DNA from 4 places in the Streptomyces sp. CY-1 genome. Region 3 is predicted to be linked to each of the others. Evidence: riboswitches for the same ligand, from Rfam matches in the RefSeq annotation. Region 3 holds a riboswitch; each other region holds the start of a gene.
What was found. A riboswitch is a leader RNA that binds a small molecule or an ion and turns the genes downstream of it on or off. The one in region 3 is predicted to bind cobalamin.
Positions count from the first base shown of each region.

Region 1: another riboswitch for cobalamin. It lies ahead of metE (5-methyltetrahydropteroyltriglutamate--homocysteine S-methyltransferase); the one in region 3 lies ahead of ACK1X7_RS31445 (ribonucleoside-diphosphate reductase subunit alpha).
Region 2: another riboswitch for cobalamin. It lies ahead of ACK1X7_RS09425 (CbtB domain-containing protein); the one in region 3 lies ahead of ACK1X7_RS31445 (ribonucleoside-diphosphate reductase subunit alpha).
Region 4: another riboswitch for cobalamin. It lies ahead of ACK1X7_RS07080 (CbtB domain-containing protein); the one in region 3 lies ahead of ACK1X7_RS31445 (ribonucleoside-diphosphate reductase subunit alpha).

Region 1 covers NZ_CP178393.1:1,928,224-1,935,921, forward strand. The annotation lists gene ACK1X7_RS07950 (response regulator transcription factor) at 1-298, opposite strand, end outside; gene ACK1X7_RS07955 (endo-alpha-N-acetylgalactosaminidase family protein) at 563-3,760, shown strand; gene ACK1X7_RS07960 (helix-turn-helix domain-containing protein) at 3,910-4,824, shown strand; gene ACK1X7_RS07965 (hypothetical protein) at 4,972-5,181, shown strand; cobalamin riboswitch at 5,331-5,540, shown strand; gene metE (5-methyltetrahydropteroyltriglutamate--homocysteine S-methyltransferase) at 5,704-7,698, shown strand, end outside.
Region 2 covers NZ_CP178393.1:2,246,224-2,253,921, reverse strand. The annotation lists gene ACK1X7_RS09445 (ABC transporter ATP-binding protein) at 1-254, opposite strand, end outside; gene ACK1X7_RS09440 (ABC transporter permease) at 287-1,156, opposite strand; gene ACK1X7_RS09435 (ABC transporter permease) at 1,153-2,100, opposite strand; gene ACK1X7_RS09430 (ABC transporter substrate-binding protein) at 2,102-3,664, opposite strand; cobalamin riboswitch at 3,697-3,896, opposite strand; cobalamin riboswitch at 4,518-4,662, shown strand; gene ACK1X7_RS09425 (CbtB domain-containing protein) at 4,701-4,922, shown strand; gene ACK1X7_RS09420 (CbtA family protein) at 4,944-5,705, shown strand; gene cobF (precorrin-6A synthase (deacetylating)) at 5,744-6,520, shown strand; gene rpmF (50S ribosomal protein L32) at 6,637-6,807, opposite strand; gene ACK1X7_RS09405 (GTP-binding protein) at 6,997-7,698, shown strand, end outside.
Region 3 covers NZ_CP178393.1:7,303,312-7,311,009, forward strand. The annotation lists gene def (peptide deformylase) at 1-180, shown strand, start outside; gene ACK1X7_RS31440 (ribonucleotide-diphosphate reductase subunit beta) at 262-1,284, opposite strand; gene ACK1X7_RS31445 (ribonucleoside-diphosphate reductase subunit alpha) at 1,275-3,689, opposite strand; cobalamin riboswitch at 3,827-3,985, opposite strand; gene ACK1X7_RS31450 (GNAT family N-acetyltransferase) at 4,122-4,628, opposite strand; gene ACK1X7_RS31455 (DUF7196 family protein) at 4,714-4,884, opposite strand; gene ACK1X7_RS31460 (hypothetical protein) at 4,923-5,210, opposite strand; gene ACK1X7_RS31465 (IPT/TIG domain-containing protein) at 5,690-6,601, shown strand; gene ACK1X7_RS31470 (serine hydrolase domain-containing protein) at 6,719-7,698, opposite strand, start outside.
Region 4 covers NZ_CP178393.1:1,703,116-1,710,813, forward strand. The annotation lists gene ACK1X7_RS07055 (hypothetical protein) at 139-804, shown strand; gene ACK1X7_RS07060 (DUF952 domain-containing protein) at 851-1,219, shown strand; gene ACK1X7_RS07065 (VOC family protein) at 1,232-1,612, opposite strand; gene ACK1X7_RS07070 (CPBP family intramembrane glutamic endopeptidase) at 1,732-2,550, opposite strand; gene ACK1X7_RS07075 (CbtA family protein) at 2,631-3,392, opposite strand; gene ACK1X7_RS07080 (CbtB domain-containing protein) at 3,414-3,635, opposite strand; cobalamin riboswitch at 3,674-3,818, opposite strand; gene ACK1X7_RS07085 (cobalamin-binding protein) at 3,920-4,849, shown strand; gene ACK1X7_RS07090 (MDR family MFS transporter) at 4,959-6,254, shown strand; gene ACK1X7_RS07095 (M24 family metallopeptidase) at 6,227-6,919, opposite strand; gene ACK1X7_RS07100 (LysE family translocator) at 6,973-7,617, opposite strand.

The DNA of each region.
Region 1 (7,698 bases), 5.4 Mb from region 3:
GGGCGGTGAGCACCAGGACGGGCGTACGGTCGCCGAGTCCGCGCAGCCGGTGGCACACCGCCAGCCCGTCCATCACCGGCATGGCCAGGTCCAGCACGATGGCATCCGGCGGTGCGGCGGCGATCGCGCTGAGAGCCGCCAATCCGTCCCCGGCCACCCGCACCTCGTATCCCTCCACGGCCAGCCCGTCCACCAGTGCGGCGCGGACCTCCGGATCATCGTCCACCACCAGCACGGCCGCCGTCCGGGGGTCGGTGGGCTTTCCCCGGCCGGACGGGGAGGACGCGGCAGCGGACATCACGGGGCCTTTCGGATGGGCACAGGTCAGTGCCCACCCTGGCAGAACACGCTCTTAGAACACTCTTAACGGCGTCGGCCACGATGGGCGGGTGCGGATCGGCCGGGGGCACGGCGCCCGCCTGGTCGCCGCCGCCACGACCCGTTGGGCGCCGACGGTACGGCCCGTTAGTCCAACACCCGCGCGCACTTGTCCATGGGCGGCCGCCCCGCCGCCGTCCCAAGGTGGAGCACCATTCTCACCAGCGAGGGAGGAGCCGGCGCGTTGACGTACGCAGAGGAGGGGCGGCCGAAGGAGGGATGGCCCGGCCGCAGAGCGGTCGTGGTCACCACCACACTGGCCGGAATCGGAACGGCCATCGGCACCGGCGGTGGCACCGCCCACGCCCGTGACACCGCACCCGGCCGTGGTGCCGCACACGCCCGCGCCATCGAGCGCACGCTGCGGTCGAAGCGGCTGGAGGTCCGGGTGGACCCGGAGTTCCCGCGCATCGTCGCGTACATCGACCGTGAGACCGGCGCACTGCTGCACGGCCAGTGGGAGCCGGTCCGTTCGGTGCTCATCGACGGCGTCGAACGCACCCCGCACATCACCGCCGTCACCAGCGGCCCGGACCACATCAGCTACACCCTCGCCTTCGGCGCGACCACGGCCACGTCGGGTGCGGACACCTCCGGCACGGACACCGCCGGCTCGTCCGGCTCCGGTCCGGACGCCGAGATCGACATCCGGATCCGGGTCAGCGAATGGCAGGTCGACTGGCGGGTCACCCGGATCGCCGACACCGACGCGCTGCGCGTGAGCACCCTGCGCATCCCGGGGCTGGCCTTCCTCAGCGTCCGCGCCGACCAGCCGGGCGCCACCCTGCTGGCCGCCCGGATCGACCTCGACCAGGCCAAGAGCGGTGACACCGCCGTCCGGCCCACGGCCGACACCCCCACCGACGACGCGCCCGTCGGCTGCGCCTACGCCGTCGTCAGCACCGACCGGCTCGCGGCCGCCGTCGAGACCAACACGGTCTGGGACAAGCCCTCCGCCGCCGCGGGCACCACCTGGGAGAACGGACGGCTGTGGCGGCAGACGGTACGCGAGGACGGCCAGATCACCGCCCGGCTCACCTGCGGTGAGTGGACCCACCGGGCCGCCACCGCGGCCGTCGGCGCCACCGAACCGCTGCCCTGGGCCACCGTGGTCCTCACCCGGGACCGCAACGGCGACGGCGTGGTCGACTGGCAGGACGCCGCCATCGCCTTCCGCGACATCATGGTCAACCCGCTCGGCGCCGACGAACAGCATCTGCGGGTCGTCCCGCACATCCCGTTCAACTTCGCCAGCCAGGCCACCAATCCCTTCCTCGACACCCTCGACAACGTCAAACGGATCGCGCTGGCCACCGACGGACTACGGCAGTACACCCTGCTCAAGGGCTATCAGTCGGAAGGCCATGACTCCGCCCACCCCGACTACGCGGGCAACTACAACACCCGCGCCGGTGGCCTGGCCGACCTCAACACCCTGCTGCGCTCCGGGCGCCACTGGAACAGCGATTTCGCGGTGCACGTCAACGCCACCGAGTCCTATCCGGTGGCCAACGCCTTCTCCGAGACGCTGGTCGACAAAAACGACAAGCAGTGGGACTGGCTGGACCAGTCCTACCGCATCGACCCCCGCCGCGACCTGGTCTCCGGCGACATCATCGAGCGCTTCCAGGATCTGCGGAACGACACCGACCCGGCCCTCGCCGCGCTCTACATCGACGTCTTCCGTGAGTCCGGCTGGAACTCCGACCGGCTCCAGCGGGCCCTGCGCGACCAGGGCTGGCGGCTGTCCACCGAATGGGGTCACGGACTGGAGCGCTCCTCGCTGTGGTCGCACTGGGCCACCGAGACCGACTACGGCCCGGACACCTCGCGCGGTATCAACTCCCGGCTCATCCGCTTCATCCGCAACCACCAGAAGGACGTCTTCGCCGACAAGTGGCCGACCCTGCTGGGCATCCCCCGGATGGGCAACTTCGAGGGCTGGACCGGCAAGACCGACTGGACCGGCTTCTACCGGCTCATCTGGACCCACAGCCTGCCCGCCAAGTACCTCCAGGCGTACCCCATCCGCACCTGGGACGACCACGAGATCACCTTCGAGGGGCCCGGCGGCACCTCGGTCACCGACACCGGTGGCGTCCGCCGCATCACCACCGACGGGCGGCTGGTGTACGACGGCGGCGGCTATCTGCTGCCCTGGGAGCCGCGCGAGGCCACCGACCCGGCCAAGCTCTACCACTACAACCCGGCCGGTGGCACCAGCCGTTGGCCGCTGCCGCGCGGCTGGTCGGGGCAGCGGTCCGTGGTGCTGTACCGCCTCACCGACCAGGGGCGCGCCGAGCCGGTCACCCTGGCGGTGCGCGACGGCCACATCAGCATCACCGCCGACCCCGACGTCCCGTACGTGGTGCTGCGCTCCCGGGCCCGCGCCCAGGCGGCCCCCGGCTGGGGCGAGGGCACTCCGCTGTACGACCCCGGTTTCCACTCCGGTTCGCTGCGCGGCTGGCAGACCACCGGCCCGGCCACCGTCGAACGCAGCGCGCTGGGCGACTACGAGCTGGTCATCGGCGAGGGCGCGGCCGCCACCGTCGGCCAGCGACTCGACCGGCTGGCCCCCGGCGGCTATATGGCCTCCGTACAGGTGGAAGTGGGCGCGAAGGCCGGTGAGCGGCGGCGGGCCGCGCTGCGGGTGCACACCGCCGACGGCGTCACCGCGGAGAACTGGACCGAGACCTCGACCGCCGCCAACCACATGGCCGCCGACCGCAAACACGGCACCCGTTTCCAGCGGATGTTCACCTCCTTCACCGTGCCCGACGGCGGCGGACCGGTCATCCTCACCCTGGCGGTGGCCGAGGGCGGCGCCCGGGTCCGCTTCGACCGGCTGCGGGTGGTGCGGGCCCAGCGCACGGCGAAGCCCGGCACCCTGGTGTACGAGGACTTCGAGCGGGTGCCCCAGGGCTGGGGCCCGTTCGTCAAGGGCGACGCGGGCGGGGTGACCGACCCCCGCACCCATATCGCCCAGCGGCACGCCCCGTTCACCCAGGCCGGATGGAACGGCAAGGTGATCGACGATGTGCTCGAAGGCGGCCAGTCCCTCAAGTCACGCGGCGAGAACGCGGGCCTCGTCTACCGCACGGTGCCCCACACCGCCCGCTTCCGCCCGGGGCGGCGCTACCGGGTGAGCCTGACGTACGCCAACGAGGCGGCCGGTCAGTACGCCTGGATCACGGCCGTGGACGACCCCGAACCGCGCGAACTGGAGCGCACCCCCCTGCCCGCCGCCACCGGGCGGGCCACCCACAGCTACACCGTCACCGCGCCCGCGGACGGCGAGATGTGGGTGGGGCTGCGGAAGACCGGCGACAGCGGTACCGCGGAGTTCACGCTCGACTCCTTCACGGTGGCGGAGCTGGACTGACACGGCGGAGGGAGCGGGGCAGCGCGAGGACATCCGCGGGCCGGCTCCCTCCGCCACCCCCACCCCTGGTCATCCCCTCCCCCTGGCGGCCGGGCAGTCCGTGGACGAAGATCGGCGAGATGGGAGCAGCCGACCGGAGGGCGCCGCGGATGTATCACACCTGGATGCGGTACTTCACGCCGAGCCCGGCCCATCACCGGCTCGGCCTGGTGTGTCTGGGGGTCGGCCTCCAGCACGGCGTCCTGCCCGTCGTCGGCCCGCGTGTCCTGGACCACCATGTGGCCGTGGTCATCAGCGCGGGCCGCGGCTGGTTCCGCGGCGCGGACGGCCGCCGCCGCACCGTCACCGCACCCGCGCTGCTCTGGCTCACCCCCGGGGTCACCCACCACTACGCCCCGGACCCGCACACCGGATGGGACGAGGCGTTCGTCGACTTCACGGGACCGGCCACCGCCGCCTACGCCGACCTGGGCTATCTCGACGCGGACGGCCCCGTGGTCGCGCTCACCGACACCGCCACCGCCCGTACGGCCATCGGCCGGATCGCCCGCGCCGCACGCCAGGGCAACCCGTTCCTGGAGGTCGAGACCGCAGCCGCCGTCCATGAACTCCTCGTCGCCCTCCGCCGCCTGCGCGCCGACACCGGCGCCGACGGACATCCGGTGCTCCAGGCCCTGGCCCGGGACGCCTTCCAGCCGCTCTCGGTGACCGAACACGCCGCCCGCCACGGCATGACACCGGCCGAACTGCGCACCGCGGTACGCCGCGGCGCGGGGTGCAGCCCCAAGGACTACCTCCTCGGCATCCGGCTGGGCCGCGCCAAGGAACTCCTGGTCGGCACCGAACTCCCGGTGGCCGCCATCGCCCGCCGCGTCGGCTACGACGATCCCGCCTACTTCAGCAGACTGTTCGCCCGCCGAGTGGGCACCGCACCGGTCCACTTCCGCGAGCAGCAGTGCCGCTCGGTCCCCGGCGGCTTCACCGACCGCATCCCCGACCCCAGCCGCCCACCGACGATCCCGCCGTCCGCACCGGCGGACGACGGACGGCGCGGCGGCGGATGACCGGAAGTCCGCCTTAAGCCGGCCGGACGGCTGCGGGGGGCGGCTTCCGCCATTGGGGGGATGGTGGGCCGCGATTGCCCCGCCAAAGGGGCACCATGCATGCGAAGCCGGTCATATCCGGCGGCAGATCCTCAGCAAGGAGTTCCCATGCGTATCCGGACCGCCCTGTCCACGCTCGCCCTCACCGCCGCGTCCCTCGCCGTCGGCGCGGGCGGTGCCATCGCGGACGACGCGCCCGATGTCACCGTCAACAACTCCAGCAGCACGGCCTTCCCCGGGGTCTGTGCCAGCAACCAGTTCTCCTTCGTCACCGTCCCGGTCAATCTGGCGGGCGGGTCGGACTCCGGCGCGTGCTGATCCCCTGAGTTCGCTGATGGGCGGGGTGCGGCCGGTGTCGGCCCGGGCGGCACCGGCCGTATCCTCGGCCATCGCGTGTTCCAATTCACCGTCCCGAATTCCGGACCGCCCCCTGCACAGCGCCGGACGGCCCCGTAGGCTGGCGGGCGTAGTTGGTTCGCCCCGTCGGCCAGGCGGGATGCGTCGTAAGAGGGAACCCGGTGGGAATCCGGGACTGCCCCGCAGCGGTGAGCGGGAACGACCGCCGTCATACGCACTGGGTCCGGTGAGACGGACCTGGGAAGCGACGGCCATTAGGTGTCCTCCCCCAAGAGGACGCGCCCGTGAGTCCGAAGACCTGCCATCTGCCCGCGTACGAACCACTCGTGCGCGGACATCTCGGTGACCTCGAGGGCGGGTCGGCGTACATACCGGGCAGTGGCCAGGCTTTTGCCGCGCGAGGCCGAAAGCCCGGTACGTCACCCTTCGCGCTCTCCTCCCGTCGCCGGGATCTCAGGGATTCATCTCGCGAAGGAGATCTCCGTGACACCGAAGTCCGCAGCCGCGGCAGCACGGGCCACCGTGTACGGCTACCCCCGCCAGGGCCCGAACCGGGAACTGAAGAAGGCGATCGAGGGCTACTGGAAGGGCCGCGTCACCGCCGACGCGCTCAAGTCCACCGCCGCCGAACTGCGCAGCGCCACCTGGCAGCAGCTTGCCGGGGCGGGTATCGACGAAGTTCCCACGGGTGACTTCTCGTACTACGACCACATGCTGGACACCACCGTCATGGTCGGCGCGATCCCCGACCGCCACCGGGAGGCCGTCGCCGCCGATCCGCTCGACGGCTACTTCGCGATGGCGCGCGGCACGCAGGATGTCGCGCCGCTGGAGATGACCAAGTGGTTCGACACCAACTACCACTACCTGGTTCCGGAGCTGGGCCCGGACACGGTGTTCAGGGCCGACTCCGCCAAGCAGGTCGCGGAGCTGAGGGAAGCCCTCGGCCTCGGTCTGGCCGCGCGGCCGGTCCTGGTCGGGCCCGTCACCTACCTCCTCCTCGCCAAGCCCGCCCCCGGCGCGCCCGCGGACTTCGAGCCGCTCACCCTCCTGGACCGCCTGCTTCCGGTGTACGCCGAGGTGCTGGCCGATCTGCGGGCGGCCGGTGCCGAGTGGGTGCAGCTCGATGAGCCCGCCCTGGTCCAGGACCGCACACCGGCCGAACTGAACGCCGCCACCCGCGCCTACCGCGATCTCGGCGCCCTCACCGACCGTTCGAAGCTGCTGGTCGCCTCGTACTTCGACCGGCTCGGCGAGGCCCTGCCCGTGCTGGCCAAGGCCCCGGTCGAGGGGCTGGCGCTGGACTTCACGGAAGCCGCCGCCGCCAACCTGGACGCGCTGGCCGCCGTCGGCGGGCTGCCCCACAAGCGACTGGTCGCCGGTGTCGTGGGCGGCCGCAACATCTGGGTCAACGACCTGGAGAAGTCCCTGGCCAGGCTCGGCACCCTGCTGGGTCTTGCCGGCCGGGTCGATGTGGCCGCCTCCTGCTCGCTGCTGCACGTGCCGCTCGACGCGGCGGCCGAGCGGGACATCGAGCCGCAGATCCTGCGCTGGCTGTCCTTCGCCCGGCAGAAGACCGCGGAGATCGTCACCCTCGCCAAGGGCCTGGCCCGCGGCACCGACGCGATCACCGCCGAACTGGCCGCGAACCGGGCCGCGCTCGCCTCCCGCGCCAACTCCCCCATCACCCGCGACCCGGCCGTCCGCGACCGCGCCGGCGCGGTCACCGAGGCCGACGCGCGCCGCTCCCAGCCGTACGCCGAGCGCGCCACGGCCCAGCGCACCCACCTGCGCCTGCCGCTGCTGCCGACCACCACCATCGGCTCCTTCCCGCAGACCGGCGAGCTGCGCAGCGCCCGTGCCGATCTGCGCGAGGGTCGGATCGACACGGCCGGGTACGAGGAGCGCATCAAGGCCGAGATCCAGGAGGTGATCTCCTTCCAGGAGAAGACCGGCCTGGATGTGCTGGTGCACGGCGAGGCCGAGCGCAACGACATGGTCCAGTACTTCGCCGAGCAGCTCACCGGCTATCTCGCCACACAGCACGGCTGGGTCCAGTCGTACGGCACCCGCTACGTCCGCCCGCCGATCCTGGCCGGTGACATCTCGCGCCCCGAGCCGATGACGGTGCGCTGGACGGCCTACGCCCAGTCCCTCACCGACCGCCCGGTCAAGGGCATGCTCACCGGCCCGGTCACCATGCTCGCCTGGTCCTTCGTCCGCGACGACCAGCCCCTCGGCGACACCGCCCGCCAGGTCGCCCTCGCCCTGCGCGACGAGGTGGGCGACCTGGAGGCGGCCGGGACCTCGGTCATCCAGGTGGACGAACCCGCCCTGCGCGAGACCCTTCCGCTGCGCGCCGAGGACCGGCCCGCCTATCTGTCCTGGGCGACCGAAGCCTTCCGCCTCACCACGGGTGGCGTACGGCCCGGCACCCAGATCCACACCCATATGTGCTACGCCGAGTTCGGCGACATC
Region 2 (7,698 bases), 5.1 Mb from region 3:
CTGGCCGGGGCCAGGAGCAGCAGGTCCGTGCCCGCCAGCAGGACGTGTCCGGTCAGCCGCACGCCGCTGCGGGAGGTGCCGAGTGCCGCCAGGCCGAGCGTCGTCTTGCCGCTGCCCGACGGGCCGACGACGGCGGTGACGGCGCCGGCCGGAACGGTCAGTCCGACCCGGTCCAGCAGCGGACGCTCCGCCCCGGCGGCATGTGCCGAGATCTCCGGGATGTGCAGCAACGGCACATGGGCGGTACCGGTCACCGGCCTCTCCTCTTCCGCGCGGTGCCCGCTCCTCACCGGCCGCTCCTTCTCCGCGCGAGCACGCGGTCCACCAGCAGGTTGCCGCCGACGCACAGCGCCGTCAGCAGACCGGCGGGCACCAGCACCGCCGCCGGCTGGGTGAACAGGGTGTCGCTGTTGCGCTCGATGAGCACCGCCCAGTCCGGCGAGGACACGGGCAGCCCCAGGCCGAGGAAGTTGGCGGATGCCAGCAGGTACAGCACCACGGTGAACCGGCCGCCCGCGTCCGTGGCCAGCGGAGCGGCCAGCTCCCGGGCCAGGTGCCGAAGATGGATGTACGCCCAGCCGCGCCCCTGCATCCGCAGTGCCTCGACGACCGTCCGGGTGCCCGGTGCGAGCGCGGCTCCGCGCACCAGGCGCGCCACCGCCGGGATTTGGAGCACCCCGGCGACCGTCACCAGCCAGTACCAGTCGCGGTGTCCCGCCGCCGCCAGGGTCATCAGCACCAGCAGTCCGGGGAAGGCGAGCAGCAGGTCGAGGCCGCGCATCACCGTCTCGTCCAGGCCGCGTCGCGGTCCCGCGGCCAGCAGCCCCAGCGGCACCCCCGCGGCCAGGCCGACCAGCAGCGCGCCCAGGGCGCTGCCCAGGACCGAGCCGCCGCCGTGCAGTACGAGCCACAGCACATCGCGGCCCAGGATGTCCGTACCGAGCGGATGCCCCGCGCCGGGCGGCTGCGACGGCAGCGCGTCCCGCGCCGACGGCGCGTCCCCGGCCAGCCACGGCCCCAGCAGGGCCACCAGCACCGGCACACCGAGCAGCACCAGACCGATCCACGGACGGCGGGGCCGGCCGGAGCCCGCGGCGTCGGCCTTCTCCCGTACGGTCACGCCCTCCCGCGAGGTCACGCCCTTCCGCCGGGTCATGCCGTCACCTCCCGGCGTGGGGCCAGCCGGTGGGCGGCCAGGTCGCCGAGAAGGTTCACCACGATCGCGGTCCCGGCGAACAACAGCGCGTATGTCTGCACCTGGGGCATGTCCCGGTTCTGCACCGCCTCGACGAAACCGCTGCCCAGCCCGCGGAAGCCGAACACCGCCTCCACCAGCACGGCACCGCCCAGCAGCCCCTCCACACAGCGGGCGAACTGCTGCGCGGCGGGACCCAGGGCACCTGGCAGCACATGGCGCAGCACGACCGTCCGCTCCCGCATCCCCAGCAGCCGCAGATGCTCGGCGACGGGCCCGTGCCGCTCGGCCGCCACTCCGGCGCGGATCTGCCGGGCCAGATCGCACAGGTGCCGGGCGGTCAGCACGGTGACCGGCAGCACCAGTACGGACGGCTGGGCCAGCAGCGCGGCCGTGTCCATGCCGACGGCGGTGGCCGGAAGCAGCCCGGCGGCCAGCGACACCGAGGCGACCAGCAGCAGCCCGAGCACGAACTCCGGGACGGCGTGCAGCACCACGGCCGCCGTGTTCAGCGTCCGGTCGAGGCGGCTGCCCTCCCGCAGCCCCGACACCGTGCCCAGCAGCGGCGCCAGCACGGTGACCAGCACCAGCGCCGGTACGCCCAGCAGCAGCGTCACCCCGACGCGGCGGCCGATGTCATCGCCCACCGGCACCCCGGTGGTCAGGGAGTTCCCGAGGTCGCCGGTGAGCAGATTGCCGAGCCAGTGCCCGAAGCGGGCCCAGGCGGGCTCGTCCAGCCCCAACTGGGTGCGCAACGCCGCCACCTGCTCGGGCGTGCCGAGTTCACCGCGGAGGACGTCGGCCGTGTCGCCGGGCAGCAGCGAACCGACCGCGAACACGGCGACGAGTACCACCAGGCACTGGAGGACGGCCAGCAGCAGGCGCCGCAGAACGTAGGCGCGCACGTCAGCCGATGCGGACCCGGTCGAACCGCGCCCAGTCGTGCGAGTTCGGCGGTGCGGCGCGCAGGCCGCGGACCGATGTGCGGATGGCGTCATTGGCATCGGAGAACGCCCACACCAGCAGCCCGGACCCGTCCCGGGCGAGCTTCTGGGCGCGGGCGAGCAGCGCCAGCCGGTCCCGCTCGTCGCGGGTGGTGCGGGCGCGCTCCAGCAGCGCGTCGAACCTCTCCGAGGCGTACTGCGTCTGGTTGCGGGCCGCTCCGCCACGGACCCGCTGCTGGAGGAAGTCGGAGACGGGCAGCGTGGAGGAGGTGTTGAAGGCGGCGACCCCGTTGGTCTTGATCTCGCTGAAATAGGTGCTGGAGGCGCGGGTGTTGGCGGTCAGCCGCAGCCCCACCTCGCGCAGTTGCTGTGCCATCAGGTCCGCGGCCGGCTCCCACGCGGCGTCGACCGAGCTGGTCTCCACGGTGATCTTCAGCCCGTCCGCACCGGCCTGCTGCACGAGCTTCCGCGCCTCGTCCACGTCCCGCTCGCGGGGCTCCAGGACGTCGGGGTAGCCGCGCAGGCCCATGCCGAACAGGTCGTTCCCCGGCTCGCCGTGCCCGGCGAGTGCCACGCGCACCAGCGCCTCCCGGTCCAGCCCGAGCTGCACGGCGCGCACCAGCCGCGGATCGTCGAACGGCTTGCGGCCGATGCGCAGCAGCAACTGCTGGGCGGTGGCCCGTTTCACGGTCAGCAGCCGCGTCGAGCCCTCCGCCTTCAGCCGGTTCACGGAGGCACCGGCCATGTCGGCGGCGTAGTGGACCTGTCCGGACAGCAGGGCGTTGAGCCGCGCCGACTCCTCGTTGGCGGGGACGATCTCCAGCTCGGCGATGTGCGGGGCGCCGTCCCAGTGGTCCGCCCAGCGCCGGTAGCGGGCGGTGCCGCCGGGGGTGAACGAGACGTAGGTGAAGGGGCCCGAGCCGACGGGCTTGCCGAAGTCCGTCGTCCCGTCGGGGATGATCTCGGTGCCGGGCCCGGCGAAGACGGTGGGGAACTCGAAGTTCGGAGCCTTCAGCGTGAAGACGACGGACCGTTCGCCGTCGGGCCTGCCGGCCCCGAAGTCGATCGCCGAGAGCAGCACCTGCGAGGGGGACCCGGTGCCGGGGTCGGCGGCGCGGCGGTAGCTGTAGAGGACGTCCTTCGCGGTGACCGGCTTCCCGTCGTGGAACTCGGCCTCGCGCAGACGTATGCGCCACCGGGTGCCGGACGCGTCGCTCTCCCAGGACTCCGCGAGCCGTTCACGGACGGACATGTCGTCCGCGTAGGTGCCGAGCGTGTCGTACAGGGCCTTGGCGCGGGCCTGGTCGACGAAGTTCGGGGCGACATGGGGATCGAGGGTCTCCTGCGAGCCCCCGGCCGTGAACGCGGCGCGGAACCGGTCGCCGCCGCCCCCGTCCGTCCCGTCCGCGCCGCACCCGGTGAGCAGTCCGGAGGAGGCCAGCGCCAGGGCGCCTCCCGCGGCAAGCACCGCTCGTCTGCCGGGCTCCGTCGGGTGCGCCCGCTCCGTCCGGGCATGCGTCGTCACAGCCGATCCTCTCCGGGGTGTCCTCGCCCCTGCCGTCGGACCGGCGACGGGTCAGTCTCCTGGCTCCCGGATCGTCGCTCACCTCCGCCTTCCCATCCGCGGCCGCGGACAGTGACGTGCTGGAGGACCGCTCCCCGGTCACAGTGGCGGGACCGCGCCGGACTCGCACCGGCTTCCTGGTCCCCGTCGCCTCGTGCCCTCATTGTGGCGCACCCGGCGACGGGTCCAGGAGCAGGGGCTCGTTCCACGGAGCGGCTTCTAGCGGTCGGTGAGCGAGCGGCGCCTTCGGCCTTCCGTACGCCGACGGCTGTTCGCCGAGCCGCCGGTGGCCGGCCCGTGACCGGTGAGGAGAACCGTGAGGGCCGCGACCGCCATCACCGGGGTGAGGGCGACTTGGGGGAGCGCGACCGCGAAGCCGTAGAGGCCGATGGCCGCTCCCTGGCGGCCGCGTGGGGCCAGCGCGGTCGCGGCGGTGGATCCGCAGACGGTGACGATGCCGAAGCCCCGCTCCGCGCAGGGCTGTGGTCAGCAGAATGGGCAACAGATGGTCGCTGGGGGCCTGTAGCGGGGCGCGCAGGCCGAGCGGGAGGGCACCGAGGACGAGGGTGCGGGTCCAGCCGAGTACGCGCAGCGCCGTTTTGACGCAGAGCTGGGTCAGGACGGTGGTGGCCATCGGGACGGCGGTGACGAGTCCGGCACCGAACTCATCCGCTCCTCATGATCAGATGGCAGATCCCGTCGTCGCGGACACCGAGACGCCGAGGGTGTCGGCCTACCGCGCGGTCGTTCGGTTGACCTCGCGCGGTCGGCGGTGACCCGACCGTCTCGCCAGGTGGGCGGTCTTGGCCATGAACGCGACACGCGGTACGGTCGGTGCGATATCGACGACGGTAAGACGGAAGCCGGTGGGAATCCGGCACGGTCGCGCCACTGTGAACCAGGGGTCCCGGATGGGATCTGTGGTGAGTCAGACCCGTAGCCGTCGTCCTGTGCACCACCGAGATGGGACGCGAACTCCCTTAAGGAGGGCCTGGTCATGGCGCAGCATGTCGCGCAGCCCACTGCCACCACCCCCGAACTGCCCGCCACGTTGCCGCTGAAGGCGATAGCTCCCTGGGCGGTCTTCTTCGGCATCCTGATGCTGGTCCTGCTGTATTTCGTCGGCGCCGAGCAGGGCGCCACCGCCGTTGTCTCCGGTGAGAACGTTCATGAGTGGGTGCATGACGCCCGTCATCTGCTCGGTTTCCCCTGCCACTGATGTGAGGGACGCCGCACAGTCATGAACTCCGCAATGGTGAGAAATCTGCTGATCCGGGGCATGCTCGCGGGTCTGGGGGCCGGTGTGCCGGCCCTGGTCGCCGCCTATTTCCTCGGTGAGCCGAACGTGGACCGTGCGATCAGCTTCGAGGGGGCCCACGCTCCCGCGCATGAGCATGAGGTCGAGCTGGTTTCGCGTGGTGTGCAGTCCACGGCCGGGCTGGCCACCGGTGTCCTGGTCTATGGGATCGCCTTCGGTGGTATCGCCGCTCTGGCGTATTGCGTGGCCCTGGGCCGTGTCGGCCGTTTCACGCCGCGGGCCACCGCGCTGTTGCTGTCGGGGTGTGCGCTGCTGGCGGTGTATGTGGTGCCGTTCCTGAAGTATCCGGCCAATCCGCCCGCGGTCGGTAACGCCGACACGATCGGTAAGCGTACGGCGCTGTACTTCCTGATGATGGTGCTCAGTGTGCTCCTGGCGGTGGGGGCCACGATGGTGGGCAAGCGGCTCGTGCCGAGGTTGGGTACCTGGTATGCGACCGTGGTGGCGGTGGCGGCGTTCGCCGTGGTGATCGGGGTGGCGTTTGCCTTCCTGCCTGTGGTCAATGAGGTGCCGGGGGACTTTCCCGCCACGGTGTTGTGGCGGTTCCGGTTGTCCGCGCTGGCCATGCAGGTGATTCTGTGGGGTGGGTTCGGTCTTCTCTTCGGTGAGCTTGCCGAGCGGTTGCTGAATCCCAGGCCCGCGACGGCCGATGAGAGCCGGACGGTGGCAACCGCCACGAACTGACCCTCGAGGAGTACGAGTAGCTGATCGCGAGCCGTCGCATGACCACGCAGCAACGCCGGATTCTCGTCATCGGTATCGGAGCGGGGGATCCCGACCATCTGACGCTCGGGGCGGTGAAGGCGATGGGCCGCGCCGACGTGTTCTTCATCGTCGGCAAGGGAGACGTCAAGTCCGCACTCACGGACCTTCGCCACCGCATGCTGGACGAGGACGCGCGGGCGCCCCACCGGGTGGTGGAGGTGGACGACCCGAGCCGGGACCGGCGTCCGATGGACCGGGGCGACTACACCTCCGCCGTCCAGGACTGGCGCACCCGTCGCGCGGACATCTTCGAGCGCCTGCTGCGCGAGGAGATGACGGCCGAGGAGACCGGTGCGTTTCTCGTCTGGGGCGACCCGTCGCTGTACGACAGCACCCTCGGGATCCTCGCCGACATCGAGGCACGCGGCTCCGTCTCCGCGAGCGTCGAGGTCATCCCCGGCATCAGCAGCGTCTCCTCGCTCGCCGCGCGGCACCGCATTCCCCTGAACCAGGTGGGGCGGCCGGTGCACATCACCCCGGCCCGCCGACTCGCCGACGTGGGCCAGAACGACGATGGAGACATCGTGGTGATGCTCGACGCACACGAGTCGTTCACCCAGGTCGAAGGGGACGACGTATGGATCTACTGGGGCGCCTACCTCGGCACGCCCGACGAGCTGCTGATCGCCGGGCCACTGCGCGAGGTGTCCGACCGGATCCGGCAGGTGCGGGCCCAGGCGCGTGACCGGCATGGCTGGATCATGGACACCTATCTGCTGCGCGTCGTGGAGTAGTCGGCCCGCGTGGGCGCCCGAGGTGGACGTGGGAAACAGGCCGGGGGCGGGAAGCGCTGCGCCGGTGTTTCCCGCCCCCGGTCCGGGAGCGGCCGCCGGACCCTCGATTTGAGCGGTCAGCCCTCGGGGTGCAGCAGGCCGCGCCGGTAGGCGGGGACGAGGTGGCGCGGCACCCGGTGTTCGCGGCCGTCGATGGTGATCGTCACCAGTTCCGGTGTGCTCGCCTTCCACTGGGCGCGGCGGTGGCGGGTGTTGCTCCGGGACATCTTCCGCTTGGGCACGGCCATGTCGTCAAGGGTCCTTCGCTGTTTTCGGCAGGTGGTCAGCCGCAGCGTATATGAAAATGGGTACCGTTTCCATGTAGTCTTCGTGGTGACACTGTGACGTCGTCATCCAGGAGGAGATGTGCCGCTGGTGCTGCTACGGGTGCGCAGAACCGCCCACGCCGTCGTGACCGCCCTTGCCCAGGCGGCGGAGTGAGCGCCGGCGCGGACACGGGCCGGGGCCTGCTGGGCCTGGTGTGCGGCAACACCCCGGAAGTCCGGGGGCGCGTACTGGACCTGCTGCGGGGTGCCTCGCCCGACGCGCTGGTGCTCTCGGTCTCGGTCCACGCCGACGGGACGGGGCGGTACCCCTTCGTACAGCGTTTCGTCATGGGCGGTGCGGAACGGCGGCGCGCCTCGCTGTGTCAAGGAGCCACCGGAGACCCGGCGGTGATCATCCGGCAGGATCTGGACACCATCGCCCGGACCGCCTCACGTCCGCATGTCGTGCTCGCGCTCCCCGACACCGTGGACACCGCGCCGTTTCTCGCCGAGCTGTGGCGGACCCCACTGGGCAGGACTGAGCTGTCGCATCACTACGAACTGGCCCCGACCGCCGTCGGCGTGGACCCCGGGCGCCTGCTGAACGATCTGCGCTGTGTGCACCGTGCCACCCGGGTCTTCGGCCACGACCCGAATGCCGCGCCCCTCACGGTCGCCGAAGCCGCCGCCCGCCAGTTGGAGGCGGCCCAGGTGATGGTGGTGCGGGGCGGGCCGGGGGAGGGGGACGGCCGCCGGGAAGGGTGCCGCGCCCTGCTCGGCCATCTCAACCCGTCCGCAGTGGTCCATGTCGACTCGGACGACGCCGATGTCACCGCGCTGACGGCTCTGGCGCGGTCCGACTCCGGCTGGAGC
Region 3 (7,698 bases):
CTCGACGGCGAGCCGATCGCGGTGCGTGGCACCGGCTACTTCGCGCGCTGTCTTCAGCACGAGACCGACCATCTGTACGGCTACCTGTACATCGACCGGCTCTCCAAGCGCGACCGTAAGGATGTGCTGAGGCAGATGGCCGAGGGCACCGCCCGCTATGAGACGGTGCCCAACGACTGAGTGTGCCGTACCTCACAGGGCGGGCCGGACCCATGCGGGGTCCGGCCCGCCCTGTTGCGTCAGAGTGACGCCAGAGTGGCATCAGAAGTCGTCGTCGAAGGCGACCGAGCCCTCGACCGCGACCTGGTAGGCCGAGGCGCGGCGCTCGAAGAAGTTGGTCAGCTCCTGGACGTTTTGCAGCTCCATGAAGGAGAAGGGGTTCTCCGAGCCGAAGACCGCGGGGAAGCCGAGGCGCATCAGGCGCTGGTCGGCCACGCACTGGAGATACTCCTGCATCGACGCGGTGTTCATGCCCGGCAGCCCGTCCCCGCACAGGTCGCGGGCGAACTGGAGCTCCGCCTCGACGGCCTCCTTCAGCATGTCGGTGACCTGCTGCTGGAGTTCGTCGTCGAAGAGGTCCGGCTCCTCCTCGCGGACGGTGTCCACGACCGAGAAGGCGAACTCCATGTGCATCGACTCGTCGCGGAACACCCAGTTGGTGCCCGTCGCCAGGCCGTGCAGCAGCCCGCGTGAGCGCAGCCAGTACACGTAGGCGAAGGCGCCGTAGAAGAACAGCCCCTCGATACAGGCCGCGAAGCAGATCAGGTTGAGCAGGAAGCGGCGGCGGTCCGCCTTGGTCTCCAGCCGGTCGATCTTCTCCACCGAGTCCATCCAGCGGAAGCAGAACTCCGCCTTCTCCCTGATGGAGGGGATGTTCTCGACGGCGGCGAAGGCCGCGGCGCGGTCGTCCGGATCGGGGAGGTAGGTGTCCAGCAGCGTCAGATAGAACTGGACGTGCACGGCCTCCTCGAAGAGCTGCCGCGACAGATACAGCCGCGCCTCGGGGGAGTTGATGTGCTTGTAGAGCGTCAGCACCAGGTTGTTGGCCACGATCGAGTCGCCGGTCGCGAAGAAGGCGACCAGACGGCCGATCAGATGCTGCTCACCGGGGGAGAGCTTGGCGAGGTCGGCGACGTCGGAGTGGAGGTCGACCTCCTCCACGGTCCAGGTGTTCTTGATCGCGTCGCGGTAGCGGTCGTAGAACTCCGGGTACCGCATGGGCCGCAGGGTCAGTTCGAAGCCCGGGTCGAGCAGGTTCTTGGTGTCACTCATGGTTACTGGCATGCCTCGCAGGACTCGGGGTTTTCCAGGGAGCAGGCGATCGCGTCGGCCTCGGCCGGAGCCTGCTGTACGGGAATGGGGGCGGGGGCGGGCGCGTTGGCCGAGGCGCCGCCGCCGCGGGCGCTCTGGGCGATCCGGGTGGCCGGGCGCGAGCGCAGGTAGTACGTGGTCTTGATGCCGCGCTTCCAGGCGTACGCGTACATCGAGCTGAGCTTGCCGATGGTCGGCGAGGCCATGAAGAGGTTCAGCGACTGGCTCTGGTCGAGGTACGGGGTGCGGGCCGCCGCCATCTCGATCAGGGCGCGCTGCGGGATCTCCCACGCGGTGCGGTACAGGTCCCGTACGTCCGCGGGCACCCAGGAGAAGTCCTGGACCGAGCCGTTGGACTCGCGCAGCGCCTCGCGGGTCTGGGCGTCCCAGACGCCCAGCTTCTTGAGGTCGTCCACCAGGTACGAGTTGACCTGGAGGAACTCCCCGCTGAGCGTTTCGCGCTTGAAGAGGTTGGAGACCTGCGGCTCGATGCACTCGTAGACGCCCGCGATGGAGGCGATGGTGGCGGTCGGCGCGATCGCCAGCAGCAGCGAGTTCCGCATCCCGGACTTCGCCATCCGGGTGCGCAGCGCCTCCCAGCGCTCCGGCCAGGTGGCCACCGCGTCCGTGTAGTGGTCCGGGTGCAGCACACCGCGCGCGGTGCGGGTCTCGGACCAGGCCGGGTGCGGGCCGTGGCGCTCGGCCAGCTCGCAGGACGCCTCGTAGGCGGCGAGCATGATGCGCTCGGAGATCCGCGTGGAGAGCGCCTTGGCCTCGGGCGAGTCGAACGGCAGCCGCCGCCGGAAGAAGACGTCCTGAAGCCCCATCAGGCCCAGACCCACCGGGCGCCAGCGGGAGTTGGAGGCCCCGGCCTCGTCCGTCGGGTAGAAGTTGATGTCCACCACGCGGTCGAGGAAGGTCACGGCGGTGCGGACGGTGGCGTCCAGGCGCTCCCAGTCCACCTGCCCGTCCTCGTCCAGGTGCGCGGCGAGGTTGACCGAGCCGAGGTTGCACACGGCGGTCTCGCCGTCGTTGGTGACCTCCAGGATCTCGGTGCAGAGGTTGGAGGAGTGGACGACCCTGCCGGGCTCGGCGGTCTGGTTGGCGGTGCGGTTGGCGGCGTCCTTGAACGTCATCCAGCCGTTGCCGGTCTGCGCGAGGGTGCGCATCATCCGGGCGTAGAGCTGCCGCGCCGGGACCTGCTTGACCGCTCGCCCCTCGGCCTCGGCCTTCCGGTACGCGGCGTCGAACTCATCGCCCCACAGGTCCACCAGAGCGGGCGCGTCGACCGGGGAGAACAGCGACCAGTCGGCGTCCGCCTCGACCCGGCGCATGAACTCGTCCGGGATCCAGTGGGCGATGTTCAGGTTGTGGGTGCGGCGGGCCTCCTCGCCCGTGTTGTCCCGCAGCTCCAGGAACTCCTCGAGGTCCGCGTGCCAGGTCTCCAGATAGACGCAGGCCGCGCCCTTGCGCCGGCCGCCCTGGTTGACGGCGGCCACCGAGGCGTCGAGCGTGCGCAGGAACGGCACGATGCCGTTGGAGTGCCCGTTGGTGCCCCGGATCAGCGAACCGCGGGCCCGGATACGGGAGTAGGACAGGCCGATGCCGCCCGCGTGCTTCGAGAGCCGGGCCACCTGGTGGTAGCGGTTGTAGATCGAGTCCAGCTCGTCCAGCGGCGAGTCCAGCAGATAGCAGGACGACATCTGCGGATGGCGGGTGCCGGAGTTGAACAGTGTGGGGGAGCTGGGCAGATACGACAGCGTGCTGGTCAGCCGGTACAGCTCGGCCACATCGTCCAGCGCCCGCTCCGAGAGATCCTCGGCGAGCCCGCAGGCCACCCGCAGCAGGAAGTGCTGCGGAGTCTCGATCACCTGACGGGTGATGGGGTGGCGCAGCAGATAGCGGCTGTAGAGGGTGCGCAGTCCGAAGTAGCCGAAGCGCTTGTCGGCGCCGTCGGCCAGGGCCCGCTCCACCAGCGCGTCCAGCCGCGCCGCGTGGGCGGCGGCGAACTCCGCGGTGGAGTCGGCGAGCAGCCCCTCACGGTGGCCCACCTGGACGGAGGTGGAGAAGGAGACAGCGCCCTGCCCGGCCGCCTCCTCCGTGATGGTGAGCGCCAGCAGCCGCGCGGCCAGCCGCGAGTACTCCGGCTCCTCGGCGATCAGCCCGGCCGCGGCCTCGGTCGCCAGGCCACGCAACTCCGCCTCGTCCGAGCCGGGATGGCGGCCACGCAGGGCGGCGGCCGCGACCTTACCGGGGTCGGTGGCGGGCAGGTCGGCGGTGAGTCCGGTGAGGATCCGCAGCAGGGCGGTCCCGGGCGCGTCATGCGCTGCCTGAGAAACCGCCTGCTCTGAAACCGGATCTGCGGGCGCGATGGTCACTGAGGTGCTCTCCCTCGCTCGGCCGGGGCCACGAGGGGGGTGCGATGGGCGCGTACGGGCATGCCGATACCGCACTCCTCGTACGTCGGGCACACCACGCAGCGTCCATCGGCCCAACCCTCGAGGCCGGGGGACGTGTTCACACAGGGCCGTCGGCAGGTGCTCGGACTTACGGGCACACCGCATAAGCGCACACGTACACCGTTGCGGGACAGTTCCGGATTCCCACCGGATTCCCCTGCGACGACAGCGAGGACGAGCATACATCTTGTGTCGGCCGACGCACGCACCCCCATATCTTGTGTCGCGAGGTGCGGAGTTTCGCATGAATGTGCTAATGCGTTCCGGAGGTGGCCCGTGACCTGGGGCCGGTCGCGGCGCGTAGCCCGGCGCGCACGGGAGGCCGCGGCCCGGGGCGCGCGCCGCCGGTCGTCACAGCTCCACGGTGAACGCCCACAGGGCGATCTCCATTCCGGCTATCGGCGACCAATCCCGCTCCGGGGCCCGCACAAACCCCAGGCGCTCGTACAGCCGGTGGGCGGCGGTCATGGACTGCTGGCTGCTGATCACGATCCGCCGCAGCCCCAGCGCGCGCCCCCGGTCCAGGCAGGCCCGCACCAGCGCCTCGGCCGCCCCGCGCCGCCGCGATTCGGGCCGCACGGCCAGCATCCGGAACTCGCCCTCGCCGGGCCGGGCCAGCTCCGCATACGCCCCGCCGTACACCGCGAACGCCACGGCCCCCAGCACCTCGTCGCTGGCCGCGTCCGCCGCGACCAGCAGCTCGGCCTCGGCGGCCCGGCGCCGGGCGTCGCGCAGGGTGGCGAGATAAGGATCACTGTCGCCGAAGTCCAGCAGCCCGTCCCCGAGATACACCCGCGCGGTGAGCTCCCCGATCCCGTCCAGCTCCGCATCCCTCGCACGCCTGATCGTGATGTCCATGCGCGCAGTCTGCCGCACCCCACTGACAGCCGGGTAGGACCTGTGTCCGGCGCTGGTCTCCGCCGTCAACGGGTGATGGCGATCGTCAACGGGTGATGGCGATGATCGCTCCGGTGAATCCCGCGCGCCGGTTGGCGGCCTCGGCCTCCTGGAAGGTGACATAGCGCCGGACCGTGCCGTCCGGCAGCGTCAGCTCATAGGCGACAACGGGACGGGGCACGTTCTGAGCCGCCCCTCCGCCGCAGTTGCAGGCCATGGCTGCCCTTCCTTTCCCTCGGGTCCTACGGGTCGGTGTCAGTCCAGCCACCGCGAGGCGACCCCGGCCAGATAGGAGAGGGTCAGGGCGGTGGCCGGGAGGTGGAACCACGCGGTGGTGTGCAGCAAGGAGGCGTAGACGGCGATGGCGGCGGCGACCCAGGTGCTGGTGCACCAGCCGCAGTTGACGAGATTGGACGGCCGGGAGTCGTCGCCGAAGCGGTCGGCGACCCAGATTCTGAACCCCGCCGCCAGCGTGTCCTTGGTGATGAAGCGGGTGATACGGCAGGTGGTGCCGAGGGCGAGGAGGAACGCGGCGAGGCTCATCGGATCGCTCCCTCCCCGGGTGGTCCCGCGCGGGCCGGCACTGCCGATGTCACTCATTAGAGGCACGGTGGAGGACGGCAGACCATACTCCGGCCGCGCGTTCCCCCGAATAGCGGAGCGCTTGTCATACAAGCTCTCCGCCGGGAGCGCCCAGATGCGCCAAACGAGTGATGGCGGCCCCGGAACCTTGAGCGACGGGGGTGGGCGTGGATAACTGGAAACGTGCCGCCGAGGGGGCCCATACCTCGTAGGCCCGCCAGGAGCCGGGCGTTCGTCCCGTAGCTCCGCTCTCATCCGGCGCATCGCTTCCGCGCCCTGACCGGCCGCCCGGCGGCTCTCCGTGCCTCCGGTGCCGACCTGCCTCGACCGGCGCCTGCCTCGACCGTGCGGCGACGACGAGGCGTTGACCAGCGGCCTGCCCACGACATCGGCATGCCGTCGGCGCATATCGCCCGAAACCTTCCCCGGGAGGACCAACCATGACCTCGACCGCTCTCGCGACCGCCGCCCCCACCGCGGCCAACTGGCCCCCGTCGCAGGTGGGGCCGCCGTTGCTGCTGTCCGTGGTGCCCAACTCGGGCCCCACCGCCGGTGGGAACCTCGTCCAGCTCAACGGGCAGAACCTGCGCAATGTCATCAGCGTGACCTTCGGCGGCGTGCCCGCCCAGATCATCAGCCAGAGCGGTTCCGGTGGCGGCGGCTGGGATGGTGACTGGGGCGGCGGCTGGTCCGGAGGCGGCTGGCCGGGCGATCCCACCAACGACATCGTCGTGGTGATAGCCCCGCCGCACGCGCCCGGCTCCGTCCAGGTCCTGGTCACCACCACCGCCGGCACCAGCAACAGCCAGCCGTACACCTATGTGCCGCCGACGCCGCCGACCGCCGTCTCCATCACCCCGACCGTGGGACCGACCACCGGCGGCACCCTCTACCTGATCACGGGCACCAATCTGACCGGCGTCACCAGTGTCACCTTCGGCGCGAACCCCTCGGCGATCCTGACCATCAACGCGTCCGGGACGGCCCTGGTCGGCATCACCCCGGCAGGCCCGCCCGCGGGCGGCAATGTCACCGTCACGCTGAGCGGCCCGGGCGGCAGCGCCACCGTCCCCGGCGGTTTCACCTACTTCGTCCCGCCGCCCGCCCCGGCGCCCACCAGCATCACGCCCACCACCGGACCCGCCGCCGGCGGCACCGCGTTCACCATCAACGGCACCAACCTCGGCAGCGTGCTGGGCGTGCTGTTCAACGGCGTCCCCGCCACGGGTGTGACCGCCACCGCCACCACGGTCACCGGCGTCACCCCGGCCGGGGTGGCCGGCACCGCGACCGTCAGGCTGGTGACGGCCTTCGGGACCGTCACCGTCCCCGGCGGCTTCCTCTACGTCTGACGGCTACGTCTGACGCCTACGTCCGACCGCGCACATCCGGCCGAACCACGCCGGTCACCGGGCCCCTTTCGCCAGGGCCCGGTGACCGGCGAGGTCCTGCCTCGGCGCGCCCGCCGCTCAGCGGCAGAACGCCCGGTCCACGACCGTGTCCACGTGCCGCATGACCGCCGGGTCGCCCGGCTGCGTGGTCACCGCGAGCTCGGCGGCGCGGCCGTCGTCGGTGGCCCCGCCCCGGGTCTCGTAGCCCGTGGTGCTGCCGCCGTGGCCCCAGTAGACGCCGCCGCACGACAGCGGCTTGCTCACCAGGCCCAGCCCGTAGCGGGCACCGGGGCCGAAGTACTCGGCGGGGACGGTCGTGCGCATCTGGGCGAGCTGGGCCTCCGGGAGGAGACGCCCGGACAGCAGCCCGGAGAAGAAGCGGTTGAGGTCGGAGTTGGTGGACACCATCTGCCCGGCCGCCCAGCCCCAGGAGGGGTCGAGCTCCGTGACGTCCTGCCAGGGTGCGTCGGCCGAACTCCGGTCGTAACCGTGGGGGTGGCGCTCGCGGATGTCCACCTCGCCGGGCTTCGGGAAGTAGGTGTGGCGCAGCGCCAGGCGTTTGATGACGCGCCGGTCGACCTCCTCGGCGTACGAGTGTCCGGTGACCTTTTCGATCAGCAGGCCGGCGAGGACGTAGTTGGTGTTGCTGTACCGCCAGCTCGTTCCGGGTTCGAAGTCGGCCTTGTGCCGGAGGGCGGCGGCGAGCAGCTCGGGCGGGGTGTAGGAGCGGGGCTCGTCGTCGAGGTACGGGACGTAGTTAGGCAACCCGCTGGTGTGCTGGAGTAGGTGGCGAACCGTGATGCGACGCCCGTCGATGCCTTCGCCGCGCACCAGGCCGGGCAGGTAGGTCTCGATCGGCGTGTCGAGGCCGACCTTCCCCTCGGCGACCAGTTGCAGCACGACCACCGCGGTGAACGTCTTGGTGTTGCTGCCGATGCGCACCTGTCCGTCCCGGGGCACCTCGGCGCCGGTGGCCAGGTCGCCGATCCCGGCGGTGTAGGTACGGGTATGACCGTGCCGGTCCCGCACGCTCGCCAGTGCGGCGGGGACTCCATCGG
Region 4 (7,698 bases), 5.6 Mb from region 3:
ACCCGGGTTGCCCCGGATCAGTAGTCGTGGCGGATACGGCATCGGTTCCCGCTCAGTGGGAGCCGGTGAGAGTCTCTGAACTTGAAGGGCAGACTAGGTACGTGGCGTCGGTGACGCATGGAGTCGACAGGAGAGAACGTGCACCGCAAACTCCGCCTGCCTCTGGGGCGGCTGGCAGCCCTCGTCTGCACATCTGTCATCGCCGTCACGGGCTGTGGCGGCGGTGACGGCGAATCCGGGGCTCCGGAGCCGACCTCGAAGCCGACCGCCGGCGCCGGGCTCATACCTGTCGCCCAAGCCTGCGGCGGCCTGTTCGACGAGGCCATCGCGAAAGAGGCCCGGGAGCCGAACGGGCCCAGCGAGGTCTATCCGGTCGAGACCGAGAGCACCGGCCACGTGGCGAAGACGCTGCGGGAGGAGTCGGCCAGGAGGAGCACGCCCGAGGACCTCTGTACCTTGACGGACAAGGCCGAGGGGAAGGAGCTGCTCGCCCTCACCGTGGCCTGGACTCCCCACTCACTCCCGTCGGGCCGGTCGGTGCGCTACACGACCACCGTCGGTCCGGAGGACGCCGGCAGGCTCCTGGTCGCGTGTGACATCGACAGCGGAAGGGGGACGGAGTCGGGCGGGGGTCGTTCCCTGGAGTTCGCCCTGCGCGACCACTTCACCGTCAGCGACCACTCCCACGCCAAACTGCTCATCGCCTCGGCGAAGAGGACAACGTCGCAGCTCGACTGCCGGGAAGCGCCCGAATACCCGGACCCGAAGGTTGTGGCACCGCCACCGAAGCCCGGGCTGCGGTAGCGCGGTCCTTCCACCCTGCCGCAGATGATGGCGGTTTAATCGAGTCATGATCTACCACGTCGTACCGCTTGCCGAGTGGAACACCGCTCCCGACCGCCCCTACAGCCCCGCATCCCTCACGGAGGACGGTTTCATCCACTGCTCCCCCGACGAGGCGACCACGCTGGCCGTCGTCAACGCCTTCTACCGCGATGCGCCGAGGCCGCTGCTGGCGCTGCTCCTCGACGAGGACCGGCTCACCGCGAAATGCGAATGGGAGGCCGCGAACCCCGCCCCGCCGCCCGGCGTCGCCGAGAACTGCCTGTTTCCCCATGTCTTCGGGCCGCTCAACCGCGAGGCGGTGGCGCGGATCCAGGAGATCGTATGGGACTCGGAGAGCCGGGCGGTGGGGTTGACGGATGTGCGCCCACGCTGACGACGAGGGCCGTCAGAGTGGAGCGAGGCGGGCCTTGAGCAGGCAGAACTCATTGCCTTCGGGATCGGCGAGGACGTGCCACTGCTCCTCCCCGGTCTGGCCGATGTCGGCCCGCCGTGCACCGAGCTTCAGGAGGCGTTCGAGCTCGGCGTCCTGATCGCGGTCGGTGGCGTTGACATCGATGTGCAGCCGGGATTTCCCGGGCTCCGGCTCGTCCCTGCGGCTGAGGATGATCGTCGGCTGCGGACCGCCGAACCCTTCGCGCGGCCCGATCTCGAGGGTTCCGTCGTCCTCGCGATCGAGCACCACGAAGTCCAGGACCTCGCACCAGAATCGCGCCAGCACCTCGGGGTCGCGGCAACCGAGCACGAGTTCACTGATACGACATGCCATTGACGAAACCTACTCTCAGCGTGGGTACTGCCGGGGTGGCCGCGCGCAGATCTCAGAGGCTTCCCGCAGTGAGGACTCTCGGGACCGTACCGGGCGAGGCGAGCAGTGGCGAATGGATTTCAGGCCCTCGCCTGCCTGTCTCCCTCGGGACGCTCGCCGGAGCCGGAGCCGGAGCTGGGACTGAGGCTGGGACTGACGGCCTCCGCAGCCGAGTGGGCGCCTTCGGCCCCGTATCGGCGCAGCAGCCACAGGCCATACGCGGCCTGGAAGACGAACACGCTCACCTGCCACCAGTCCGGGGCCGAGCCCGGCGAGCGGATCTGGAAGAAGTCGTCGAGCCCATGGACGACGACCATCGGCCAGACCGAGCCGATCGCGTAACGCAGACCCGCACAGGTGAAGCCGAAGAGACCGGCGGACAGCATCTGCCACAGCGTGTCGTCGAGCGGATCGCCGAAGAACAGGAAGTTCTGGAGGTGTCCTGCTCCGAATAAGACGGCGACGCCGACGGTCGCGCGGATCGGACCGAGCGGGTTGAGTGCCTGCTGGACGAGGCCCCTGCTGTAGATCTCCTCGTTGATGCCGACCCACAGCAGCGAAACCAGGCCGCTGACGATGACCGTCGCACTGCCGTCGAGACCCGCCACGGTGTACGAACAGGCAATGAGCAGCATCGGCGCGGCCGGCCACCAGCGTCGTGGACGGCCGAGTACGGCCACCGCGGAGCGGCGCAGCCAGCCCCACCGCCACAGGACGAGCCACACCCCCGCGGCACAGATCGCGTTGACCAGGGTGGCGCCGAGATCCGGATACCACGAGGGCGCCAGCGGAGGCAGGATCACCTCGGCGAACAGCAGCAGCACCGCATGCCATGCGAAGGTCAACTCCACCGCGCCCCAGAGCGGATGACGGATGACGTGGCCTTTCCACCGCTTCATCACGAGACCGAGCGTAGCCGCGGACAGGACTTCGTGGCAGGCGGCCGCACAGCCCAGAAGCTGGGCCTGCTCGGTCGGCGTCAGTTCGTGGCGGTTGCCACCGTCCGGCTCTCATCGGCCGTCGCGGGCCTGGGATTCAGCAACCGCTCGGCAAGCTCACCGAAGAGAAGACCGAACCCACCCCACAGAATCACCTGCATGGCCAGCGCGGACAACCGGAACCGCCACAACACCGTGGCGGGAAAGTCCCCCGGCACCTCATTGACCACAGGCAGGAAGGCAAACGCCACCCCGATCACCACGGCGAACGCCGCCACCGCCACCACGGTCGCATACCAGGTACCCAACCTCGGCACGAGCCGCTTGCCCACCATCGTGGCCCCCACCGCCAGGAGCACACTGAGCACCATCATCAGGAAGTACAGCGCCGTACGCTTACCGATCGTGTCGGCGTTACCGACCGCGGGCGGATTGGCCGGATACTTCAGGAACGGCACCACATACACCGCCAGCAGCGCACACCCCGACAGCAACAGCGCGGTGGCCCGCGGCGTGAAACGGCCGACACGGCCCAGGGCCACGCAATACGCCAGAGCGGCGATACCACCGAAGGCGATCCCATAGACCAGGACACCGGTGGCCAGCCCGGCCGTGGACTGCACACCACGCGAAACCAGCTCGACCTCATGCTCATGCGCGGGAGCGTGGGCCCCCTCGAAGCTGATCGCACGGTCCACGTTCGGCTCACCGAGGAAATAGGCGGCGACCAGGGCCGGCACACCGGCCCCCAGACCCGCGAGCATGCCCCGGATCAGCAGATTTCTCACCATTGCGGAGTTCATGACTGTGCGGCGTCCCTCACATCAGTGGCAGGGGAAACCGAGCAGATGACGGGCGTCATGCACCCACTCATGAACGTTCTCACCGGAGACAACGGCGGTGGCGCCCTGCTCGGCGCCGACGAAATACAGCAGGACCAGCATCAGGATGCCGAAGAAGACCGCCCAGGGAGCTATCGCCTTCAGCGGCAACGTGGCGGGCAGTTCGGGGGTGGTGGCAGTGGGCTGCGCGACATGCTGCGCCATGACCAGGCCCTCCTTAAGGGAGTTCGCGTCCCATCTCGGTGGTGCACAGGACGACGGCTACGGGTCTGACTCACCACAGATCCCATCCGGGACCCCTGGTTCACAGTGGCGCGACCGTGCCGGATTCCCACCGGCTTCCGTCTTACCGTCGTCGATATCGCACCGACCGTACCGCGTGTCGCGTTCATGGCCAAGACCGCCCACCTGGCGAGACGCTGCGCCGGGACGTCCTGAGGACGGTGCGGGAGCCGGGGCCTGCCCCGGGCAGGCCCTAAGGTCGCGGCATGCGCATCGTCTCCCTGCTGCCCGCCGCGACCGACATCGTCACCGAACTCGGACTCGCCGAGCACCTGGTCGGCCGGACGCACGAATGCGACTGGCCACCGCGGACCGTGGCGTCCGTTCCCGTGGTCACCGGAGCCGACCTCGACCAGAACACCCTCACCAGCCGGGAGATCTCCGACGCGGTCGGCGGATCGACGCACTCCGGGTCGTCCCTCTACACCCTCGACACCGCAGCGCTCGCGGCCCTGGGCCCCGACGTGGTGCTCACCCAGGATCTGTGCGAGGTGTGCGCCGTCTCGTACGAGAGGGTCAGCCGGGCCGTCCGGCTGCTCGACGCCGACACCCGCGTCCTCAGCCTGGAGCCACGCACGCTCGACGATGTACTGGACTGCCTGGTCACCGTGGGTGAGCTGCTCGGCGTGCGCGAGCGCGCCGAGCAGCGCCGGGCCGAGCTGCACGACCGCCTCGAGCGGATCCGCCGGTCGGTCGCGGGCCGCGCCCGGCCCCGGGTCGTGGCGATCGAATGGCTCGACCCGCTGTGGCCCGCCGGACACTGGGTACCCGACCAGATCAGCGCCGCGGGCGGCGCACCGCTGCTCGCCGTGTCCGGCGAGCACACCAAGCCGATGACCTGGGAATCGGTGCGCGCCGCCCGCCCGGAGGTGGTGCTGGTCCTGCCGTGTGGCTTCCCGCCGGAACGGACCCTGCGCGAGACGGAACTCCTCACCCGCCTCCCGGGCTGGACGGAACTGCCCGCCGTACGGGCCGGGCGGGTCTGGGTGCTGGACGGGCCGGCCTACTTCAACCGCCCGGGCCCTCGTGTGGTGCGCGGAGCGGAAGTACTCGCCCACGTCCTGCACGGTGTACGGGCCGGGACCGCGGTGACGGCGGACGAGGCACACCCGTTCCCGGGCGCCCCCGGCCGGTGACGCGGTTCCGTCCGCCCAAAAGCCACGGCAAGTGCTCGGCGCTTCTTGCATACGATGCGCTGATGCATAAGATGCGCACCAGTCTTGGCTCCCTCTCGGACGACACCCCATGACGGACCTGATCCGCCGCGCCCTGACCGGCCGAGCCGCCCGGACGGCGCCGACCCCGAAGTCCCCGCGCGAGCGCACCTGGAGGCATCTGTCTCCGCTTCTGCGGCTGCTGATCCTGACCCAACTCGCCTTCAACGTCGGCTTCTTCGCGGTCCTGCCCTTCCTCGCCGAGCACCTGGGCACCGCGATCGGCATGGCGGGATGGATGGTCGGATTCGTCCTCGGTCTGCGGACCTTCAGCCAGCAGGGGCTGTTCGTGGTCGGCGGCTGGCTGGTGGACCGCTACGGCGTGCGCCCCGTCGTGCTGACCGGCTGTGCCGCGCGGATCGCGGGCTTCGTCTGGCTCGGCTACGCGGAGCGGACCTGGGCGGTGATCGGCGCGGTGCTGCTGATCGGCTTCGCCGCCGCGCTGTTCTCCCCCGCGGTGGAATCCGAAGTGGCCCGGCAGGCGGTGGCCTGGGAGGAGGAGGGCCACGGTTCGCGCACCCGGGTCCTGGCCCTGTTCACCGTCTCCGGCCAGGCCGGTACCTTCGTCGGTCCCCTCCTCGGCGGTTTGCTGCTCGGCGTGGAGTTCCGCGCCGCGTGCCTCGCCGGAGCCGGGGTCTTCGTCCTCGTCCTCGCCGGGCACGCCTGGCTGATGCCGCGGCACATCCCGGGCCGGGTCCGTAACCGGGAGCGGGGCGGCGTCCGCGCGATGGTGCGCAACCGGCGATTCCTCGCCCTGTGCTGCGCATACGGCACCTATCTGCTCGCCTACAACCAGCTCTACCTGGCCCTCCCGGCCGAAGTGGAGCGCGCGGCGGGCTCCCAGGTGCCGCTGTCGTGGCTGTTCGCCCTGTCTTCCCTGCTGGTCGTCTTCGCCCAGCTCCCGGTCACCCACTGGGCGGGCAACCGGCTCGATCTGCGCCGCTCGATGACCATCGGGCTGCTCCTCATCGCCGCCGGTTTCGCGGTCGTGGCCGCCGCGCGCCCGGCCGCCTGGACGGGCGCCGTCGGATTGCTGCCCGCCGCGGGCTACGTCGTGCTGCTCACCCTCGGCCAGATGCTGGTCGTCCCGGCCGCCCGCGCCTGGGTGCCCGACCTCGCCGAGGACGGTCGGCTCGGCCTCTACACCGGGGCGCTGTCGTCCGTCTCGGGCCTGATCGTCCTCATCGGCAGCTCGGCCACCGGCTCCCTGCTCGACCTGGGCCTTCCGCCCGCCGCCCGCTGGCTCGTCCTCGCCGCCGTCCCGGCCCTCGCGGTGACACTGCTGCCCCGCCGCCCGGATCAGCCCAGGGTGAGCAGCTCCTCGTAGAAGCCGCCGAACTCGCGTTCCCGGTCGACGAGGTGGATCTCCAGGATCCAGTGGCAGCGGCGTCCGGCCTTGTCGGTGTGCCGCAGCGGGGTGTCGTTGTCGGGCGTGATGTACGACTCCACGCGCGCGCCGTCGATCGTCTCGTGCGGGAACTCCCCGACCAGGTGGCCGGCGTGCCAGCCGCCCAGCTCCCAGCCGGCCCCGGCGGCCAGCCGGTCCACCTCGGCGTGCAGCCGCTTCCCGGTGATCTCCGGGTCGCTTTCGAAGAACCGCTTGCCCGCGTCGAAGACCTTGGGCAGATCGTCCCGCAGCCGCCGCTTGACCGGGTCGTCGCCGAGGACGAAGGTCCGGCCGAAGTCGGCCTCGTACTCTTCGAAGATCGGTCCGAGGTCGGCGAACACGATGTCGTCCGTGCCGATCACCCGGTCCGGCGGATTCTCCCGGTACGGCAGGAGCGTGTTCGGCCCCGAGCGCACGATCCGCTTGTGCCAGTGCCGGGTCGTGCCGAACATCTCGTTCGCCAGGTCCCGGATCCGGTCGCTGACCGCCCGCTCCCCCTCGCCCGGCGCCACCAGCCCGCGCCCCTGGATCTCCGCGAAGAGCCGTACGGCCTTCGCCTGGGCATCCAGCAACCGTGCCGCGCGCGCGGGTTCGTCGTCCGCCATGGGCCCGACGGTAGGCCGCTAGATCGTTTCCCGGCAACCGGATGAGGCAGTCCTCAGTCGGCGCGGCCGGTCGCCGCCACCGTCACACCCAGGCCGATCATCGCGAGGCCGCCCGCCCCGCCGACCATCGAGAGGCGGCGGTCCGAGCGGGCGAACCAGGAGCGGGCCGCCGAGGCGCCCAGGCCCCACAAGGTGTCCGTGACCAGGCCGATGGTGACCGGGACCAGGCCCAGCACCATCATCTGGACGGGAACATGACCCGCCGAGTGGTCGACGAACTGCGGCAGCACCGCCGCGAAGAAGACGATGCCCTTCGGGTTGGTGACCCCCACCAAAATGCCGTCCAGGATCGAACGCAGATCACCACGCCGCTCATCGGCCGGAGCGTCCATGTTCGCCACGCGCATCTCCCTGCGGTGCCGGAACGCCTGCACACCCAGGTAGACGAGATACGCCGCTCCTGCCAGCTTCACGCCCATGAACAGCGCCACCGAGCTCTCCACCAGCGCGCCGAGGCCCCACGCCACGGCGACCACCAGGGCGTAGCAGCCGATCACATTGCCGAGGACCGTCGCGAGCGCCGTGCGGCGGCCGTGGGCGAGGGCCCTGCCGACCACGAACAGCACACTCGGCCCCGGGATCACGATCACCAAGAGCGACATCGCCGCGAACGTGAGAACACTCTCCGTGGACACCACGTGTCCGCCACCTCCTGAATCGCTCCGTCCAGGGGACATACAAACAGATGACGGAACGCCCACTCCAGCCTCAGGCACCCG